DNA from 2 places in the Brevibacillus borstelensis genome. Region 2 is predicted to be linked to the other one. Evidence: riboswitches for the same ligand, from Rfam matches in the RefSeq annotation. Region 2 holds a riboswitch; the other holds the start of a gene.

Region 1 (4,148 bases), 2.3 Mb from region 2:
TAGGAAAACAGACGAACGGATGATGAAAGCGTGAAGGTTGCGATTATGGGCGCCGGTCTGTCAGGCTTGGCCTGCGCGATCACACTTGAAAAACACGGAATATCGCCCGCCGTTTTCGAAGTGAGGGAGCGGTTAGGCGACCGCTTTGTGAACGCTGAATCCATGCTCTCCATTTTGCAAAAGCCGATTACGGATCCGGTTGCCTTTTTCGCGGAGAAAAACGGCATTTACCTCAAGCCGACTGCGAGCATCCAAAGGCTGCTGGTGTTCTCGCAGAGCCAAAAGGCGGAAATCGAAGGAAGTCTGGGATTTATCAATTACCGCGGCAGACATGAGCACGCTTTTGAAAGGCAGCTCGGCCGGCAGGTAAAAAGTGCCATCCAGTACCGGTCCAAAGCGACATACGAGGAATTGCTGATGGAGTACACGCACGTAGTAGTCGCCACAGGAGACGGGGAGTACACAAGGAAAATGCATAACTTCCGGACAGACCTGACCGTGTCGCTAAAAGGTGCAATGGTAACCGGAGACTTTGACAGGTACACGCCTTGTGCATGGCTGGATTACAGCTATATGGAAAAGGGATACGGCTATTTGCTCCCGCTTTCGGACACGGAAGCGAACCTGGTCATGGCCTACCCCGACTATCCAGAGAATGACCGGCTTGATGTCGACGAGCGCTGGGGTTTATTTTACGAGCGGGTTTGCCGGGACCTGCGTCAGCCGCTCAGGATTACCAGTCACTTTCATGTGACCGGATACCCGATCGGCATCTGCCGCAGGGCGAGGATTGGCAATACGTTTTTTGTCGGAAACTGCTTTGGCGCACTGATGCCCTTCTTGGGATTTGGCCAATTCACGGCGCTGTTGACAGGCATATATGCAGCGTATGATATATGCGGCAAGGGCGCTTATGAAGAATTGACGCAGCCTTTACGGCGCAGTTACGAGAATTCACTGGTTTTACGCAGGGCAGTGGAGAGGCTGGACAATGAGGATTTGGACAGAATCGTCCCTGTCTTGGGAAGCAGGTGGGGAGAGAGCATTTTGCAGGGCAAATCTTTCAATGCTTTGCGCTGGCTTGCTTTTGCCTTGCGACCATGGATGACAAAGCGGTAGTTGCCGACAGGAGGGAAACTGCCGACTTCCAATAAAAAAGTGTAGTGCTTGTAAAAAAACGTGTTATAATGCAAGCAACTGAATATCCAACCTTCAGGGTAGGGTGAAATTCCCGACCGGCGGTGATGACGAACGCACGTCCGAGCCCGCGACTCGCCCATGAAAGATATTTCGTGAGCGACTGACTTGGTGAAAATCCAAGGCCGACGGTAAAGTCCGGATGGGAGAAGGTGGCTATAGTCTTTGGCTTTGTTTAAAAAACCGAGCACCAAAGGCTTCTTCTTCTATGCCCTGAAACTTGTTCAAGGGCATTTTTTATTGGGAAAGGGTGATGGCGACTCGCGCGACAGGAAGTAGGAGACATGCCTTGGTAGTCTCCTGGCTCGTGATTGCGGGCTGGCGGCTCGGCAGCAAATGAATAGATGACCTTCAGGGCAGGGTGAAATTCCTGACCGGCGGTAATGACGAAAGCAGCGTCTGAGCCCGCGACTCGCCCATGGCTGAAGCCATGAGCGACTGACTTGGTGAAAATCCAAGGCCGACGGTTACAGTCCGGATGGGAGAAGGTGCATGTGGCCTTCGTTTCTCTGTGAAAAAACAGAAAAACGAGAGGCTTCTTTCCCAATGCCCTGAAGCGTGCTTCGAGGGCATTTTTCATTGGGGAGGAGAGGAACTCATGTCAGGAAATGACTTGTCGTATATGGCGTTGGCACTGGACTTGGCGAGGGCGACAAGAGGACAAACCAGTCCCAATCCGGTAGTGGGAGCCGTTGTCGTCCGGGACGGAGCAGTCGTGGGGATGGGCGCTCACGTAAAAGCGGGTGAACCACATGCCGAGGTGCATGCACTGCGGATGGCTGGTGAGCATGCGAAAGATGCCGTGCTTTACGTCACATTGGAACCTTGCAGTCATCATGGGAGAACCCCTCCTTGTGTGAATGCGATCATTGAAGCCGGCATCAAGCGAGTAGTGGTTGCAGTGGCGGACCCGAATCCGCTTGTCGCCGGTACAGGAATCGCTCGCCTCAGACAGGCGGGTGTGGAAGTAACAGTGGGAGTGGGAGAAGCACAGGCGAAGAAGGCAAACGAAGTCTTTTTCCATTTCATCACGACGAAAACACCGTTTGTGACCGTCAAAACGGCAGCTTCGCTGGATGGGAAAATCGCTACGCATACGGGGCACAGCCGCTGGATTACGGGTGAAGAGGCCCGCCAGCGGGTCCATCAGCTACGGCGAGAGCACGATGCTATTTTGGTTGGGGTTCAGACAGTGCTCGCGGACGACCCTGAGCTCACGGCCCGCCAACAGGGAATAGCCAGGGGAAAGCAGCCGCTTCGTGTCATTCTCGACAACCAGCTGCGGACCCCTTCGGAAGCCCGCGTGATACGGGACGGCAAGGCGCCGACGCTCGTTTTCACAGCGGATGACGCACCCATCGGCAGGCAAAAAGAGCTCGAGAGCCACGGGGCCGAGATTGTGAGACTGGAAGGGCGCGTAACAGTCGAGCAGGTGCTTGCGGTGCTGGGGGAAAGAGGGATCACTTCTCTGTTTGTCGAAGGCGGAGCGGCGGTCAACGGCTCTTTTTTGCAGGCACGGGCCATTCAAAAGGTCGTGCATTTTCTCTCCTACAAGCTGATCGGCGGACAGGGGGCGCCTGCTCCCTACGGGGGACTGGGCGCAGCTCATATGGGGGAAGCCATCTCTCTGGCGGACGTGGATGTCGAGCCGATCGGAGGAAGCGATCTTTGCATTACCGGCTATCCGGTATGGCCGGATGGAGCCAGCAATAGCGAAACGCGCAGGAATGCGGGCTGCAAATGATAGGAGGGGAAGCCGTGTTTACCGGATTGATTGAAGAAGTAGGTACAGTAGATTCCATTGCGGTCACCGAGCGGTCCAGCAAGCTGACGATACGGGCCGCGGCCGTTTTGGAGGATGTTCGCCTGGGTGACAGCATCGCTGTCAACGGCGTTTGTCTGACGGTCACCTCGTTTTCCGCGAGCCGCTTTCAGGCAGATGTCATGCCGGAAACGTGGCGGGTGACGGCCCTGTCCAGCCTGAAGCCGGGGATGCGTGTCAACCTGGAGCGGGCGCTGCAGCTCGGAGATCGTCTCGGCGGCCATCTGGTCTTGGGCCACGTAGACGGCACAGGAAAAATCCTCTCCAAAAAAACGGACAGCAATGCGGTGAGACTTGCGATCCAGGCGAAACCGCACCTGCTTCGCTACGTAGTGCCGCGCGGCTCGATCACTGTAGACGGCATCAGTTTGACCGTAGTGGCCGTTGACGAGGAGAGCCTGTCCGTTTCGATCATTCCGCATACGCTCAAGCAGACCAATCTGCTGGAAAAACAGGTCGGCGATCCGGTCAATCTGGAGACGGATGTGATCGCCAAATACGTGGAGAGGCTGCTTGGCGGCAGGACTCCGGGCGAACAACAGAAAGCACCAGCAGGCCTGAACCTGGCTTTTTTGCAGGAACACGGCTTCGCTTAAGGAGGGAACAACGATGTTTCATACCATTGAAGAGGCGATTGAGGCTTTGCGAAGCGGCCGTCCTGTCATCGTCGTGGATGACGAGGATCGGGAGAATGAAGGCGATTTCGTTTGCCTGGCCGAAGCGGCAACGCCGGAGATGATCAATTTTATGGCAATGCACGGACGCGGTTTGATCTGCGTCCCTGTCACACAAGAGCATGCGGAACGCTTGAAGCTGGCTCCCATGGTGGAAGCAAATACGGATCGCCAAGGCACTGCCTTCACGGTCTCTATCGATGAAACTGGGACGCATACAGGCATTTCTGCGCATGAGCGCTCCCATACGGTGCAATCCATGCTGGACGAGAGCAAAGGCGCAGACGATTTTCGCCGTCCGGGACATATTTTCCCCTTAATCGCCAAAGCAGGAGGCGTGCTGAGGCGCGCAGGACATACCGAGGCAGCAGTCGACCTGGCCAGGCTGGCCGGAGCGAAGCCGGCTGGCGTCATCTGCGAAATCATGAACGAGGACGGGACAATGGCTCGCCTTC
Region 2 (4,148 bases):
GTCCTGTCCACCGTGATGGCCTCGTTTGACATCAGCGACGTCAAAATTATGGAAGCGAGCACGGAGGACATCGTCCGCAATATCTACTCTACAGACATCGAGGTAGTCAGCCATGGGTAAGCTTTACCTGGAACTGATCCGCATCCGCTTTCTGACCTTGCTGGCGTATCGCGTCAACTACTACAGCGGCATCATCATCTACGCGATCAACATCGGGGCGTACTACTTCCTCTGGGGGGCGATTTACGGCGGACAGCAGCAGCTCGGCGGTCTTTCGGTAGAGCAGATGACGGCGTATGTCGCCATCGCCTGGATGTCGCGGGCGTTTTATTTCAATAACATCGACATGGAGATGGCGCAGGAGGTCCGGGAGGGAAAAGTGGCGATCGAGATGATCCGCCCCTACAATTATCTCTCGGTCAAGACGGCGCAGGCATTCGGCGAAGGGATTTTCCGCATGCTGTTTTTCGCCGCGCCGGGCATTTTCCTGATCAGCCTGTTCATTCCGTTTCAATTCCCGAGCACGCCCGAAGCGTGGGGCATGTATCTGCTCAGCCTGATGTTCGCGTTTGTCATCAACACGCAGTTGAATCTGTTGACCGGTCTCGTTACCTTTTTCCTCTTCCGCAATGACGGGATGATGCGGGCCAAGCGGGTAGTCGTCGACCTTCTTTCCGGCCTGGTGCTGCCGATCAGCTTTTTCCCCGGCTGGGCCCAGACGCTGATGGGATATCTGCCGTTTCAGGCGATCAACTATTATCCCAGCGTCATCTTCACCGGGGCTATACCGGCGTCCCGCGCGTGGCAAATGATCGGATTCCAGGCGATTTGGGTCGCGGTCATTCTCATCCCGATCTTCGTCTTGTGGCGCAGAGCCCAGACCAAGCTGGTCGTGCAGGGAGGATAAGAAGCAATGGGTGAAATCAAGCATGTCTTGGGCATTTTTGCCACTTATTTGGGACAGTATTTCAAAACGCGTCTCGCGTACCGGACTGATTTTTTCGGGGAGCTCGTGTCCAATCTGATCAATGAGCTGATCAACCTCGTGTTTATCGTCGTCGTCTTTCAGCACGTGCCGCTGCTCAATGACTGGACGCGCGACGAGATTATTTTCATTTACGGCTTTTTCCTCATCCCGTACGCGCTGTTTTCGATGTTTTTCGGCTTCTGGGATTTCAACGAGCGGTACATTATTCGCGGAGAGATGGACCGCGTCCTGACCAGGCCGCTGCACAATCTCGCACAGGTCTGTCTTGAGTCGATCGCACCGGACCGGATTTTTGGCGTCATCACCGGTTTGATCATTATGGGCTATGCGGCTATTCAGCTGGATTTGTCCTTTACGTGGTACGACCCGTTCCTGTTTGTCGGTCTCGTCGTCAGCGGCATGCTGATCTATGGCGGGGTCTACACGGCCATTGCGGCCATCAGCTTTTTCTCCGATTCCCGGACAGGGATTTCGCCGATGATCTGGAATATTCAGCAGTATGGGCGTTACCCGGTCGACGTGTACAACAAGGTAATCCGGTTTGTGCTCACGTACGTGCTGCCCTTTGCCTTTGTCGGCGTGTATCCGGCGGCGTATTTTCTCCGCAAGGAAACGTGGTACGCGTATGCGGCGTTTACTCCCGTCGTGGGAATCGTCTTTTTCAGCATCGGACTGGTCGTCTGGAACTGGGGTGTGCGCAAATACAGCGGAGCAGGGTCGTAATCGGCTTGCTGCCTGACCCTCCTCCGTCTTGGGGGAGGGTTTTTGCATGCTTTTGTCGTATTGGGAAAAATTGCTTTCTTTCTACCTCGCTATGTTCCCCTGGCTGATCATGTTTGCTCCGCAAATGATAGCCGAAATTTGCGGCAGGTTTCCCAAAAGCGATGGGAGCTACGCAGGAGATTCGCAACGACCATAGCAGGGAACACTTCCAGCATTGTCAAATCCGAGTGCGGCACTGTATAATATCCATGTAAAATCACATACATTCCTTCGGGGCAGGGTGAAATTCCCGACCGGCGGTGATCGCGCCAAAAGCGCGTAAGCCCGCGAGCCTCCGCGATGCGAAAGCTTCCGGAGTGCAGGATCTGGTGCAAATCCAGAGCCGACAGTACAGTCTGGATGGGAGAAGGATGACGACAGTACGTACGCTGTGCGTGCTTGTTTGCTTGTGCATGGGTATTGCACGACGGGCTGGGTGCCGCTTTTCGGCCCTTCTGTTTACGTACCCTTTTTTAAGAGCACAGGTCTGTTTCGTTGTCTTTGCATGTGTGCCAAAGCCCTGAGGAGATGTTGTTTCTCAGGGCTTTTTGCTGTGCAAGGACCGAACGCGGGCACGTCCGGGTGTATGCTGTTGCCATTCCTCAAGAAGGAAGAAACCAATGAGGAGATGGTACAGATGAAAGGAACCGCGATTCCCACATCGCAAGCGACGCAGCGGCTGGTGACGATTCCCATGCTGGCGGCGGTCGCATTTGTCTTGCAGTACCTGGAATTTCAGGTGCCGCTCATGCCTACGTTTTTGAAGCTCGATTTCAGTACGCTGCCCGGATTGATCGGCGCCTTGCTCTACGGCCCAATGGCAGGCGTTATCGTCGAAGTGATGAAGAATGCGCTGCACATGCTGTTTAAAAATACGGACGGCCTTTTGATCGGCGAGCTGGCCAACGTAGTGGCGGGTGCGAGCTTCATCGTCGCAGCGGTTTGGCTGCAGCGGATGAAACAGGGGAAAATGAGCTTCATGGCCGGTCTTGCTATCGGTACTGTACTGATGACGGCTGTCATGGCGGTAGCCAACGCCTACTTCCTGCTGCCCGCCTATGCGGCTTTGTATCAGGTGTCGCTGGAGCAGCTGGTCGCGCAATTCCAGGCTGAGAGCGTATGGTCTTTGATCCTGTACGGCATCGTGCCGTTTAACCTGATAAAAGGAATCATGGTCTCCGTAGTCGCTTATCCGCTCTACGTGAAGCTGGCACCGAGACTCAGCCTTTATGCAAGAAATTGACATTGCCCGGCGGGTCTGCTACCATATTGCCCAAGAAACAGGCGAAAATGGCTGTGAAAGGACCCGCAGGTAGCGAATGTGGCGCAGAGAGTCGGCCCTTGGCTGAAAGGTCGATGCACGAATGCACCTGCTCCCCATCCTGGAGCTGCTGGCGACGAGCCATGCCGGATTCCCTCCGTTAACGGGTTAGAGCGGATCGCAGATGCTTGTGGCAGCAGCGGTCAATCAGGGTGGTACCGCGGGAGAGTTTCCCCCGTCCCTTTTTGGGATAGGGGTTTTTTGCGTTTTTGAAAAGAAGCTCATGAAGGAGTGAAGGGCATTGAAAGAAGGAAAAGCATTTGTCAAAGAAATCACGCCGCAGTCTGAAGACTTTTCGCGCTGGTACATCGACACGATCAAAAAAGCGGATCTGATGGATTATACGCCTGTGCGCGGCTGTATCGTTTTCAAGCCGGACGGATTTGAGCTGTGGGAGCGGATCCAGGAGGCGATGGACAAGCGGTTCAAGGAAACCGGCCACCGCAATGCCTATTTTCCGATGCTGATTCCCGAATCCTTTTTTCAGAAGGAAAAAGAGCACGTAGAAGGCTTCAACCCGGAACTGCCATGGGTTACGGAAGCTGCGGGGGAACAGTTGGAGGAGCGCCTTGCGCTGCGGCCGACCTCGGAGACGATGATCGGCCATATGTACAGTCAATGGATTCAAAGCTACAGAGATTTGCCGGTACTCATCAATCAGTGGGCAAATGTATTCCGCTGGGAAAAGCGGACGATGCCGTTCCTGCGCACCTCCGAATTTTTGTGGCAGGAGGGACACACCGCCCATGCCACAGAGGAGGAAGCCCGTCAGGAAACGATGCAGATGCTGGACATTTACGCCGAGGTCGTGGAGGAACTGCTCGCGATCCCGGTCTGGAAGGGGCAAAAGACGCCGAGCGAGAGGTTTGCTGGCGCTGTCGACACCTACTCCATCGAAGCGATGATGAAGGACGGCAAGGCCGTACAGGCCGGCACCTCGCACTATTTGGGAGAAAAATTTGCGCGGGGCTTCGAGATCAAGTACTTGGACCGCGACAATCAATTCAAATACGTGCATACGACATCCTGGGGGACCTCTACCCGCCTGATCGGCTCGATGATCATGGTGCACGGGGA

The links. A riboswitch is a leader RNA that binds a small molecule or an ion and turns the genes downstream of it on or off. The one in region 2 is predicted to bind FMN.
Region 1: linked by a shared signal. The riboswitch ahead of ribD (bifunctional diaminohydroxyphosphoribosylaminopyrimidine deaminase/5-amino-6-(5-phosphoribosylamino)uracil reductase RibD) and the one ahead of V5G20_RS22465 (ECF transporter S component) in region 2 are both predicted to bind FMN.

What each region holds. Positions count from the first base shown of each region.
Region 1 covers NZ_CP144922.1:1,404,759-1,408,906, forward strand. Annotated here, with positions in the region: gene V5G20_RS06490 (NAD(P)/FAD-dependent oxidoreductase) at 31-1,119, shown strand; FMN riboswitch at 1,205-1,355, shown strand; FMN riboswitch at 1,541-1,691, shown strand; gene ribD (bifunctional diaminohydroxyphosphoribosylaminopyrimidine deaminase/5-amino-6-(5-phosphoribosylamino)uracil reductase RibD) at 1,796-2,941, shown strand; gene V5G20_RS06500 (riboflavin synthase) at 2,956-3,615, shown strand; gene V5G20_RS06505 (bifunctional 3,4-dihydroxy-2-butanone-4-phosphate synthase/GTP cyclohydrolase II) at 3,629-4,148, shown strand, end outside.
Region 2 covers NZ_CP144922.1:4,684,983-4,689,130, reverse strand. Annotated here, with positions in the region: gene V5G20_RS22480 (ATP-binding cassette domain-containing protein) at 1-120, shown strand, start outside; gene V5G20_RS22475 (ABC transporter permease) at 113-907, shown strand; gene V5G20_RS22470 (ABC transporter permease) at 914-1,711, shown strand; FMN riboswitch at 1,974-2,126, shown strand; gene V5G20_RS22465 (ECF transporter S component) at 2,388-2,993, shown strand; gene proS (proline--tRNA ligase) at 3,313-4,148, shown strand, end outside.